DNA from 3 places in the Micromonospora lacuserhaii genome. Region 3 is predicted to be linked to each of the others. Evidence: riboswitches for the same ligand, from Rfam matches in the RefSeq annotation. Region 3 holds a riboswitch; each other region holds the start of a gene.

Region 1 (4,084 bases), on a different contig from region 3:
GCTCAACGACCTCTCCGGCGAGCGCAACGTCACGCTGGGCTGCCTGGCGATGGGCATGTCGCCGGAGGAGGTGGCCCGCCGGGCGCCGGAGATCATCGAGTTCTCCGGGATCAACGAGCGGGGTGACTTCGCCAGCCTGCCGATGCGGACGTACTCCTCCGGCATGGCCGCCCGGCTGCGGTTCGCCATCGCGGCGGCCAAGAAGCACGACGTGCTGCTGATCGACGAGGCGCTGGCCACCGGGGACGAGGGCTTCCGCAAGCGCAGCGAGCAGCGGGTGCGCGAGCTGCGCGAGGGCGCCGGCACGGTGTTCCTGGTGAGCCACCAGCTCGCCTCGATCCGGGACACCTGCGAGCGGTCGATCTGGCTGGAGTCCGGCGTGATCCGGATGGACGGCCCGACCGACGAGGTGCTCAAGGCGTACGGCGAGTTCGCGAAGAGCAAGCGGTAGCGCCACCACGCACGCCGGAACCGCGTCGTCCCCTCGGGGGCGGCGCGGTTCCGCGTCTCGTCAGAGGTAGCGGTCGAGCAGGGCCAGCACCGCCGCCGGGTCCTCCACGTGCGCGTTGTGCCCGAGGCCCGGCAGCGTGACCACGGGAACCCCGAGCGCCGCCAACTGGTCGTCGCTGACCATCGGGTCGTGCTCGCCGCGGGCCAGCAGCACCGGGACGTCGGTGCCGGCGAGCAGGCCCGGCAGGTCCGGGGCGCCGACCGCGAAGGCGGCCGGGTCCATGGCCAGGCGCCACCGGCCGTCCTCGGCGCGCAGGCCGGCGTGGACCACCGGGTGGTCCGGGGCGAAGAGCCCACCGAGGCCGGCGACCCGCAGGTAGCGGCGGGCGGCCTCGTCCCGGGTGGCGAACCAGCTCACCGGCCGCTCGGCCAGCTCGCGCGCCTTGGCCAGCTCGGCCGGCGACCAGACCGCCTTGATGCCGAGCCCGACCACGGCGTCGACCGGCAGGCCCGCGCCCCGGGCGGCCAGCGCCAGCGCGACCACCCCGCCGAGCGAGTGCCCGAGGACCACCAGGCGCTCCCCCGACCGACCGTCCGCCGATCCGCTGGCCGGGCCCAGCCCGGCGGCCACCCGCTCGGCGAGGCCGGCGAAGGAGTACCCGGCCAGCGGCGGCGACCAGCCGTGACCGGCCAGGTCCGGCGCGAGCCAGCGGCCCGGCCAGCGGTGCTCCAGCAGTGGCGCCCAGGGCAGCCAGACGTCGCCCGTGGCGCCCATCCCGTGCAGCAGCACCAGGACGCGCCGGGGACCCGATCCGTCGGTCATGGGGCGCAGTGTGCCATCGACGGGCACCGGCCCGCGACACCCGGGAACGACGCCGGGCGCCGGCCCCCGAGGGGAGCCGGCGCCCGGAGTACGGCGCGGGTCAGGCGGAGTAGCCGCGGGTGGCGATCCAGTTCGCCAGGTCCACGGTGCTGATCCAGTACGCCGGCAGGCTCGGGTCGGCCGAGTCGGCGATCCGGACGGTACGACCGTCGTTCTTGTAGCCCACCACGGCGATGTAGTGGCCGCCGGGGAAGGAGTGCCAGCCGCCGTCGACGTCGGTGGCGGTGCCCGCCACGTTGGCCACCACGCCCCGCTTGTCGGTGATCGCCTTGACCACGTCGGCCTGGAGCCGGTCGATCTGCGCCGAGCTCGGGGTGCCCTCGAACATCCGGGTCCGGTACGGGTCGCCCTTCACCACGGCGTTGAGCACCCGGGTGGTGTCCTCCGCCGAGTTGGTGCCCATCTCGGTGGTGCCGAGCTGGACGGCCAGGTCGTCCTGGGTGCGGTCGATGCCGGTCGCGCTGAGCGCGTTGCGCACCGCCGCCGGGCCGCAGTTGTAGTAGGTGGTCTGGGCCTCGTAGTCGTAGCTGAGGACCTTCGACGACGGCGGCTTCGGCGCCGCGGTACGGGTCAGGTCCGGGTCCGCCGTGGCCTTCGCCTTGGCCTTGGCCTTGGCGGCGCTGGCCGACGGCGAGGCGCTCGCCGACGGGCTCGCCGAGGGGCTGGCCGACGGCGTGGTGGCGACGCGCATCTCGGCGCGGGTGGCGACGTCGTTCAGGCGGGGGGCCGCCTCGGCCACGGCGGCCGAGGTCTGCTGCCGGGCGGGGGCGTCGTCGGTGCCGGCGACCAGGGCCGCGGTACCGGAGGCGAGCGCGAGGGCCGCGGCCGCGCCGGCGACGACCTGGTACGGGCGCTCGGTGGTGAGGCGTCGCAACTGCCGCTTCATCTGGTGCTTCACGAGTGTTCCTCCACGGTGCGGGGGCGGGGGCGGGCGCACCGGATCGGCGCGTGGCGGTCGGCCAGGCGCGGGATCGGGTTCGGTGCGGGACCGCTCGGCGGGGGGACCGCCCGGTCGATGCCGGACGGCGGGGCGGATGCCGGAATCAGCGCGCGACCGCGCAGCGGACCGGCGACGGCACCCCGCTACCGAGGTGGAGGAACAACCGCGGAATGTTGTCGAGCTGCACTAAGGGAACTCCTTCCGACACCGCCTACCGGGTTAGCTGACGGATTCGGGCGGGAAGAACGCCCTACCGCGGGCCGTGGCCCGCGGATTCACCCCAGAACTGCGTGGGTCCCCGGTTCGTGATCTCACGATTGAGCGGGTCGGCGCGGCGTCGCCTCTTGCGATCGGAAACCGCACCGGACCGAGGCGACATTACTGGCGGGTCCACTCCCGGCCAAGTGCTCTGAACTGCGTAAACATGATCAGCGCGAGCAATTTCCGGTGCACTTCGGCACTGGCGTCGCTCGATGGGACAGTGCGCCATCCGGACGCGATGGGGCGACAATCGGACGTCGCTACCAGAATCACCGAAGACCGTCGGCGTCGATGTCACCGGCTGTTACCGGATGACCGGTTCGGCGCGGACGTGACCCGGCTCACCGAATTTCGGGTAACAATTCGGCCCCGGTCAGCCCACCCGGGCCGGCCGCCAGCGCGCCGCGGTCGCCGTCGGCGCCACCACCGCCGTCGCCCGACGGGCCGGCACCCGGGTCGGCCGCAGCCGCTCGGCCGCCGCGTACGCCTCGGTGGCGAGCGCCCGCGCCGACTCGGCGGCCAGCTCCGCGTCCCGCCACGCCGACCGCTCCCGCTCGGTGGCCGACCGGTACGCCTCCCGGCGCCCCTCGCGGACCGCCCGGGCCAGCAGCACCTCCTGCTCGACCGGGTGCCGGCGCGGGTCCCAGCCGTCCCGATGTGCGAAGACGTCCCGCAGCTGGGTCAGGGACAGCTCACCCCGCCAGTGCGCGGCCACCGCGGCCTGGTGCAGCCAGCGCTCCCGGCCGGCGTACTCGGCGGGCGTGCGCGGGGTACGCGGCGCCGCCAGCGCGCGGGCGCCGACGAAGCGCCGGGCGGCCTCCTCCGCCTCGTCGTACGCCGTCCAGGCCCGGTCGGCCTCCGCCTGGGCGGCCAGCCAGGCTTCCCGCCGACGGCGAGCCGTCTGCGCCGCGCCGGCCGCCGCGACGGCGACCTCGTCGGCGTACCGACGCAGGTCGGCGACTTCCAGCACGGCGTCGCCGGCCGGCGGCTCGGCGGGCGCCTCCTCGGTCGGGCGCTCCCGCTCGGGACGGGCGACGAGGACGGTGAGCACGGTCAGGGCGAGCACGAGCAGGGCGGACCAGATGGCGGCGGCGGTCGGGACCTCGATCAGGAACTGGTAGAGCACGGTGTTCATGGTCGGCACCTCACGGGGGCAGCTGCGAGAGAGGAGTCCACACGCGGCCGCGGGGCGGGACGCGGCCGTCGGGGCCGGGCCGTTGCCGGGCTGGTGCGGCGGTGAGGTTCGTGGCAGGGATGGTCGCGGGTCGTCGCTGGACGCGGCGCTCAGCTGGGCGGCGCGCGCGGCCCCGTAGTGGCCGGGGAGAGCCTGGCGAGGGCCGTTACCGCCACGGTCGGTCCACCCGGCGCGGCGGCCGACCGGTCCGCAGGCGCACCGGCCAAATCTCCGGGCCACCCGAGGGCCGGGTGCACGTCGCCGAGGCTGCGTTCGTGGGTCGGCGAGCCCACAGTGGCCGGAACGGGGGCGTCGGTATGCCGCTGGCGCAGCTCACCGGCGAGGTGGCCCGGCCGGCCCGCCCAGGTGGTCGCCG
Region 2 (4,084 bases), on a different contig from region 3:
TCGCCGGCGCCGCCACCCCCGAGGTCCTCCCCGGCGCCTGAGCGCGGTCGCGGCCCCGGGTCGTTTGTAGCGTCCAGAGGGACGCCCGCCCACCGGCCTCGCGCCTGCGGAGCCCGACCCGGGACGGGCCCGTCGGACACTACGAACTTGATGACGGGAACGAATCACGCCGCCAGGGCGCACCCGTCCACACCCCGCCGGCGCGCACGCGTTGCCAGGTCGCTCCGGTTACGGCACGATCGGGCCACCGACGAGGGTGGTGGAGGCGCAGTGGTCCGGCGGGAGTCGTTCAGCTACACGGTGCAGGCGCGCTGCTCGCGGGCGGATGCGGTGGCGCTGCTGAGCGACCCGGCCCGGCAGGAGGAGCTGCACCCGCTGATCGTCCGGGTCCGCCGGTTGCCGCCCCGCCCCGGCGCCCGGGCCAGCTACGCGATCACCGACCGGCTGGAGGTGGGGCCGCTGCGCTTCCCGGTCACCTACCAGGCCGACGTCCTGGTGGTCACCGACGACGAGATCGTCACGGTGGCCCGCCAACAGCCCGGCACGACCGTGCGCAACCACACCCGGCTCCGGGACGAGGCCGGCGTGCTGCGGATCGACGTGGAGATCACCCTGGCGGCGCCCGCGCCGCTGTTCGGGTACGCCTTCCGCCAGGCCCGGGCCGCCCACCTGGGACTGGCCAGCCGGCTCGGCGCGGTCCTGGGCCGGGAGGCCGACGGCGGGCCGTGACGCCGCGGCGGGTGCGTCCCCACGGCTTCCAGGTGGAGATCACGGTCAGCGCGACCAGTAGGACGGTGGAGACGCTCGGGGCGATCACCACGTCGGCCCGCAGGTGCGCGGTGGCGTCCGGAGCGGCGGCGGCCTGGATGCGCGGCGTGAGCTGGAACAGCACCAGGCCCAGCATCACCGTGGTCACCGCGAGCTTGACCAGCACCCATCGGTGCCGGAGCAGCCCCCACGGGGTGAGCAGCGCGCTGGCCACGCCGACCAGCCAGACCAGCACGCTCAGCGGCGCGAAGAGCCAGGTGACGAGCAGCGCGGCCGCCGGGTAGACCACCTCCGGGTCGGCCCCACGCAGCCCGGCGACGCCGAGGGTCAGCAGCACCAGGTCGGCGCCGAGCCAGCCCAGCGAGGTCACCAGGTGCAGGGTGAGCAGGGTCTTGCGGGCGTCGGGGGAGAGTCTGACCATGTCCCCGATGCTCGTCGGCCGGGAGCGGCCCGTCGTGGGCCGGGCGACGACATCCGGCGTACGGCCGGGGACGTACGCCGGTGGCCCGGGGCGGGCCACCGGCGTACCCGGGTCAGTACACCGACAGGTGCACGTGGTTGGTGTGGTCGCTGGACGGGTCCCCGCCCGCCCCGCTGTACGACTTCCAGCCGCTGCTGGGCAGCCAGATCTGCCGGTACCAGATCACGTAGAGCACACCGAGCCGGTCGGCGTTGCGGATGAAGTACGCGGCCAGGTTGTTGCCGTACGTCCTGTCCCCGCCGGTGGCGTCCCCGCCGAAGCCGCTGACCTGGGCGGCGAAGTCACAGGCCCGCCCCTTGGGGTGCTCGCCGGAGCCACTGGGCCGGTAGCAGGAGACGTACCTCTTGAAGCCGGCGGCCTGGGCCTGCTGGAGCGCGTTGAGCATCCGCGGGGTGATGCAGCCGTCGGCGGGCGTCGGGTCGTCGATGCTGCACGACTCCGGCGGCCAGGAGCCGTCGGGGTTGCGGGTCGCCGGCTTGGCGTTCGCGGTGGACGTACCCGAGGTGGACCCGCCACTGTCGGCGGCGGCGGGCGGGTCGGGCTTCTGGGCGGCGGCGACCTCGAGCGCCCGCTCGGCCTGCTGCTTGCGCTTGGCCATCACGGTGACCTGTCGGCGCTCCTCGATGACCTCGCGGTCGATCGCGGCGCGCGTCCGGGTGGCCTCGTCCCGGGTCCGGATGAGGTTGCGCAGTTCCCGGTCCTCGTTGGCGGCGACCGTCTCCAGCGCCGCGGCCCGGTCCAGGAAGCCCTCCGGGGAGGAGCTGCTGAGCAGCGCCGTGACCGGCCCGAGGCGGCCCGTCCGGTACGCCACGCCGGCGATCTCGCTGACCTTGCCGTTGCGCACGCCCAGCTCCGCCTCGACGGTCTTGAGCTGGGCGGTGAGCGCCTGCTGCCGCTTGGTGGAGCGGTCCAGCGCGGCCCGGGCGTCGAGCCAGCCCTTGCTGGCCGCGTCGAGCTGGGCCCGCAGCTCGGGGCTGCCGCCCTCGTCGTCGTCGCCGGGGGCGGCGAGCTGGGCGGTGCCGGGTGCGGCCATGGCCGGCGTGGCGACCGGCGCGGACGACACGCCCAGGGCGAGCGTCGCGGCGACCGCGGCCAGCAGCCGCGCGGTGGTGCGTCGTACGTGCATGCACATGTCCTTCCGTCAGCCGCCGACCGGGTTAGCTGACGGGTTCGGGACGGAAGATCCCTACCGCTGACGCGGCTGCACCCCACGAACATGGTTCCCCGGCTCGCCTCGAGGGCGATTAGGCGACGGCCACCGCCGGCGCCGATGGGCGCCGCCGGGCGGAGGCCGGGACCGAGCCTACCGGTACGGGTGTGACATCCGCCCATTTCGTGACTCACGGTACGCGAGGGAAACCTGTTGAAGCGGGGACAAGAGAATAAAACGGGTGGAAATCTTAAGGAGCCGCTAACTACCAGTGCGACGGCCCGCAACTGCCGGGCGACGCGCCCGGCTCGATCTGCAGGGTGGCGTGCTCGATGTGGAAGTCCTCGTGCAGGGCGCTGCGGGCGGCGGCGAGCACCGTCCCGACCTCGGCGCCCGGGATGGTGGTCAGGTGGGCGGAGGCCACGTCCATGCCGGAGGTGAGCGTCCAGACGTGCAGGTCGTGTACCTCGGCCACGCCGGGGACGGCGGTCAGCCGATCGTGCACCGCGGTCACCTGGAGGTGCTCCGGCGCGGCCTGGACCAGGATGCGCACCGCCGCCCGGCCGAGCCGCCAGGTGCGGGGGAGGATGAACACGCCGATCGCCACGGCCACCGCCGGGTCGGCCCACCACCAGCCGGTGCCGGCGATGAGCAGCGCCGCGCCGATCACGCCGAGCGAGCCGAGCAGGTCCCCGACCACCTCCAGGTACGCCCCGCGCAGGTTGAGGCTCTCCTTGGCGCCCGGGCGGAGCAGGGCGAACGCGGCGAGGTTGGCGAGCAGGCCGAGCAGCGCCACCGCGAGCATCGGGCCGGTGACCACCTCGGGCGGGTTGCCGAACCGGCGTACCGCCTCGATCAGGACGTAGACCGCGACCCCGCTGAGCAGCACGGCGTTGGCCAGCGCGGCGAGCACCTCCAGCCGGTAGAGCCCGAAGGTGCGCTGCGGGTCGCGGTCGGCGAGCCGGGTGGCGGTGATGGCGGCGAGGGCCATCCCGATGCCGAGCACGTCGGTGAACATGTGCCCGGCGTCGGAGAGCAGGGCCAGCGAACCGGTGCCGAAGGCGGTGACCGCCTCGACCACCATGAGCGCGGCGAGCAGCCCGAAGGCCGCCCAGAGTCGCCCCCGGTGCCGCTGCGCGGCGTTGGTGACCGCCCCGCTGTGGTCATGCCCTCCGCCCACGCCCACACCTTCCGTCCCCGCCGCGCACCCGACCCAACCTATGCTCACATCGCTATATATCCAACCCACCCTGACCCCAGACCGGGCATGGGTCTTGGGGTGGGGTGGGGGTGGGTCAGGGGGTGGGGTCGAGGGTGGTCAGGCGTTGGGTGGCGCGGGAGAGGGCCACGTAGAGGGTGCGCACGCCCGAGGGCTCCGCGCGGATCTCGCTGGGGCAGACCAGCACCACGCCGTCGTACTCCATGCCCTTGGCCTGGAGGCTCGTCACCACCTGGAGCCGGCCGCCGCCCGTACCACCGGCCAGCCAGCCGGCCACCTCGTCCCGGCGCGGCACCGGGGTGATCACCCCGACCGTCCCCTCGACCTCGGCGAGCAGCGTCTCCACCGCCTCCACCGTCGCGGCTGGCAGCTCCGCCGCCGGGACGGTCAGCGCGACCGGGTCGACCCCGGTGGAGCGGACCGCCGTCGGCAGCGCCAGGTCGGGGTGCAGCCGCCGGATCTCCGC
Region 3 (4,084 bases):
CACTCCGACCCAGGCGCTCGCCGAGTTGCACGCCGGAAACCGCCGCTTCGTCACCGGTGCGCCGCGCCATCCCAACCAGGACGCCGGTCACCGGACGGCGGTCGCGGACGGGCAGGACCCCTTCGCGGTGATCGTCGGCTGCTCCGACTCCCGGCTCGCCGCCGAGATCATCTTCGACCGCGGGCTCGGCGACCTCTTCGTGGTCCGCACCGCCGGGCACACCGCCGGCCCCGAGGTGCTGGGCAGCGTCGAGTACGCGGTGACCATCCTCGGCACGCCGCTCGTGGTGGTGCTCGGGCACGACTCCTGCGGCGCGGTCCAGGCCGCCCGGGACGCCGCCCGTACCGGCTCATCGCCGGCGGGTCACCTCCGGGCGGTGGTGGACGCCGTCGCGCCCAGCCTGCTCCGGGCGGCCCGGGAGGGCGTCGACGACATCGACGGGATCGTCGACATCCACATCGCGCGCACCGTGGAGAACCTGCTCGCCAGCTCCGCGGCGCTGGCCGCCGAGGTGGCCGCCGGGCGGTGCGCGGTGGTCGGCATGTCGTACCGGCTGTCCGCGGGCGAGGTGCGCACGGTGGCCGCGGTGCCGGCCGCCACGGCACCCGCCCAGACCGGCCGCGGCGGCCGCGCGGCCGCCGTCGCCCACTGACCGACCCGGAGTACGCGACGAGGGCCGCCCCGCACCCGGCGGGACGGCCCTCGGTGACACCTGCGCCTACAGCAGCGACATGTGCACGTGGTCGGTGTGGTTCGACGGCCCGCTGTACGACCTCCACCCGGTCGCCGGGAACCAGATCTGCCGGTTCCAGATGACGTAGTAGATCCCGAGCCGGTCCGCGTTGCGGATCAGGAACGCGGCGAGGTTGTTGCCGTACATCCGGGTGTCGTTGTTGTGCCAGGGGGCGAACCCGCTGTTCTGCAACGACCAGTCACAGGCCCGGCCCTTGGGGTGCTCCCACGGCCCGCCCGGCCGGTAGCAGCCGGCGAACCGCTTGAAGCCCGCCCGGCGGACCTCGTTGTAGGCGTGCAGGGTGCGCGGCGTGATCATGCCCGACGTGGTCGGGTCGTTCGCCGTGCGCGACTCGGGCAGCCAGCCGCCGTCCGACGTCCGGCCCGGCCCGATCCGGGCCACCGGCGACTTTGCGTCGACCAGGCCGCCGGTGAAGCCCTCGCCACCGACCAGCGCCAGTGCCTTCTCCGCCTCCTGGCTCTCCCGGGCCATGGCGTTGGCGAGCCTCTGCTGCACGCGCACCTCACCGTCGAGCGCCAGCTTGGCCTGCTGGGCACGATTCCTGGCGGCGGTGACCCTGCTGAGCTTCTCGGCGTTGACCATGTTCAGCTCGTCCAGCGCGGACGCGCGCTTGACGAACGAGTCCGGAGCGTCACTCTCCAGCAGCATCGCGACCGCGCCGATCCGGCCGGTCCGGTAGGACTGCGCGGCGATCTGGCTCACCTGCGGCCGCAGCGCCGTCAGCTCGTCCTCGGCCCGGCGCACCTCGAGCGCGAGCTGGAGTTGGCGCTTCTTCGACTTCTCCAGCTGCGACTTCGCCTTGGCGTACTCGCGGTTGCGCAGCTCGATCACGTCGGTCAGCAACTTCGGCTCGTCGTCCTCCTCGTGCCCCGACGGGGTCGGGGTCGAGGGCGCGGCCAGCGCGGGGGCGGCCGGCCCGGCGAGGATGGCCAGGGCGGCGAGCACGGCCACCACCGGTGTCAACCAGCGGCGCAGGGGTGCCGTCACAGTGTTCCCTTCCGTCGACCGCCGACCGGGTTAGCTGACGGGTTCGGGACGGAAGTGGCCCCTACCGCTGTCGCGGATGCACCCCAGGTACCTGGTTCCCCGGCTCGCCTTGCGGCGATTGGGCGGTGGTCCCGCAGGCGCCGGTGCGCGCCTTCGGCGGTGACCGGCAGCGAGGTTACCCGAGAGGAGTGCTGGGGATCTACGTCCAGAACCCGACTAAAAGCGTTATTTCGCAATGGCGTTCCGTGACCAGTGACGCGGTTATCAGCCGGGGGGTCGTCGTCGGTCACGCAGCGGAGTCTCACCATGCGGTGTCCGTGCTCCTTTCCGGGTCGGGCCACCGAGCCGGGGCCGGGGTGGACGGGCCGGCGTGCCGTGGCGCGCTCAGCGCCTCGAGCGCGGAGTCACGGTCGGCCGGGGGACGAGGGGTGGGCGCCGGGCCACTCGCCGGCGCGGTGTCCCCGGCGGGCCCGCGGCCGGCGGTGGTGACCAGCGCGGCCAGGCCGGTGGTCAGCGGTACGGCGGCCACCAGGCCGAGCGTCGCCACCGCGCTGCGGACGATCTCCTGAGCCAGGAACTCGCTGGTGAGGATCTCGCTCACCGACCGGCTGTCCACGGTCAGCAGGAGCAGCAGCGGCAGCGAGGCGCCGGCGTACGCCAGCACGATGGTGTTGACCGTGGAGGCGATGTGCGCCCGACCGACGCGGGTGGCCGCCCGGTAGAGCTGCAACCGGGACAACCCCGGGTTGGCGTGGGCCAGCTCGGTCACGGTGGCCGCCTGGGTGACGGTGACGTCGTCCAGCACGCCCAGTGAACCGATGATGATGCCGGCGAGGAGCAGGCCGTGCAGGTCCACGTCGCGCTGGTACATCGACAGCGTGGTGGCCTCCTCGCTGCCGAACCCGGTCAGGTGGGTGGCGGCGGTGGCCAGGCTGCCGAGCACGCCGGTCAGCACCAGGCTGCCCAGCGTGCCGAGCACCGCGACCGAGGTCTGCGCGGTGATCCCGTGGGTCAGGTACAGCACCACGAACATGATCAGTGCGGAGCCGGTGATCGCGATCAGCAGTGGTGAACCGCCCGCCGAGATGCCGGGGACGACGAAGGCCAGCAGGATCGCGAAGCTGGCGGCCAGGCCGGCCAGCGCCGCCAGCCCGCGCAGCCGGCCGAACGCCACGATCGCCGCCGCGAAGAGCGCCACCAGCCAGAGCAGTGGCTTGCCCCGCTGGTGCTCGGCGATGTTGTAGCTGCTGGCCGTCGGGTCCGCCGGATCGGTGAGCTTGACCAGCACGATCTCGTCGCCGACCGCCACCGTGGGGGCCCCCGGCCCGGCCGGCATCGGGGTCTGGACCCGTTTCCCGGCGTCCGGGCCCTGCTCGACGCTGACGGTCACCGTGCCGCACGGCCCGGTGGCCATCCCCGGCGTCCCCTCGGGGACCTCCGGGGTCGGTGGGCACGGCTCGCTCACCACCCGGGTCACCGTGCCGTGGGAGCGCGGCACGTCACCGCCCCGGTCCTGCTCCCGGACGTCCCGTGGCCAGAGCGCCAGCGCGGCGACGACCGTGATGACGAAGAGCGGTACCACCGTCGCGACGAGGATCCGTCGCACCCGGGGTGGGGTGGACGGAGCGGGACGGGTGTGGTCGGCGCCCATGGCGAGTCTCCTGACGGTCCGGGGCGGGGTACGTGTCAGTCAGCCGGTCGGTTCACCGGCGGGACCCGCGCGCCGGGACACGTACCGGAGTGTCTCCCGGCGTGCCGGCGTCGTCACGTACCGCGAGCGGCGGCGCGCCCAGCCGCTTGATGCCGCCCACGGGCGCCCGCCCCGGCGCGGTGCGCGGGGCGACGGTGGCGGTGGGCGGCGGGTCATCGTCGCCGAATGGTAGCCAGGACCGTCGCGGGTGGCTCGACTCGGACCGGTCCCGTCCGGGTCGGCCGCTGCCGGACGAGGGTTCGGCTAGCGTGGTGGGGTGCGGACGGCGAAGCTGGCGGAGACCGGGTGGTGGGCCCGGCTGCTGCTGCTCGCCTGCACCCTGCTCGGCCTGGCCGCCATGCACACCATCGGCCACGGCGCGCACGCCGAGGGCGCCCACCCGATGGCCCACGGCACGCACGCCGATGGGGCCTACCCGTTCGTTTACGGCGCGCACGCCGATCAGGCATACCCGCTGGCCCACGGCGCGCACGCCGATGAGGCCCACCTGGTCGGCCGCGGCGCGCACGCCGAGGGCGCGGCTGCGGTCGGCGGCTGCGCCGGTGACCACTGCGCCGGGGCGGTGGCGTCGCCGGCCGGTGACGCCGGCGGTCACCCGCACCTGTGGACCGTCTGCCTGGCGGTGATCGGCG

Evidence for each region. Region 3 has a riboswitch for cyclic di-AMP ahead of V6U81_RS13395 (coiled-coil domain-containing protein). Riboswitches for the same ligand answer to the same signal wherever they lie in the genome.
Region 1: another riboswitch for cyclic di-AMP. It lies ahead of V6U81_RS04710 (C39 family peptidase); the one in region 3 lies ahead of V6U81_RS13395 (coiled-coil domain-containing protein).
Region 2: another riboswitch for cyclic di-AMP. It lies ahead of V6U81_RS07120 (coiled-coil domain-containing protein); the one in region 3 lies ahead of V6U81_RS13395 (coiled-coil domain-containing protein).

The regions. Positions count from the first base shown of each region.
Region 1 is NZ_JBAKHO010000004.1:210,749-214,832, forward strand. Features, by position in the region: gene V6U81_RS04700 (ABC transporter ATP-binding protein) at 1-451, shown strand, start outside; gene V6U81_RS04705 (alpha/beta fold hydrolase) at 512-1,273, opposite strand; gene V6U81_RS04710 (C39 family peptidase) at 1,374-2,231, opposite strand; cyclic di-AMP (ydaO/yuaA leader) riboswitch at 2,467-2,607, opposite strand; gene V6U81_RS04715 (hypothetical protein) at 2,908-3,669, opposite strand; gene V6U81_RS04720 (hypothetical protein) at 3,819-4,084, opposite strand, start outside.
Region 2 is NZ_JBAKHO010000007.1:74,825-78,908, forward strand. Features, by position in the region: gene V6U81_RS07110 (STAS domain-containing protein) at 1-41, shown strand, start outside; gene V6U81_RS07115 (SRPBCC family protein) at 271-729, shown strand; gene V6U81_RS07120 (coiled-coil domain-containing protein) at 1,302-2,375, opposite strand; cyclic di-AMP (ydaO/yuaA leader) riboswitch at 2,380-2,510, opposite strand; gene V6U81_RS07125 (cation diffusion facilitator family transporter) at 2,665-3,579, opposite strand; gene V6U81_RS07130 (HelD family protein) at 3,695-4,084, opposite strand, start outside.
Region 3 is NZ_JBAKHO010000015.1:108,012-112,095, reverse strand. Features, by position in the region: gene V6U81_RS13400 (carbonic anhydrase) at 1-652, shown strand, start outside; gene V6U81_RS13395 (coiled-coil domain-containing protein) at 719-1,741, opposite strand; cyclic di-AMP (ydaO/yuaA leader) riboswitch at 1,746-1,876, opposite strand; gene V6U81_RS13390 (YibE/F family protein) at 2,043-3,392, opposite strand; gene V6U81_RS13385 (hypothetical protein) at 3,709-4,084, shown strand, end outside.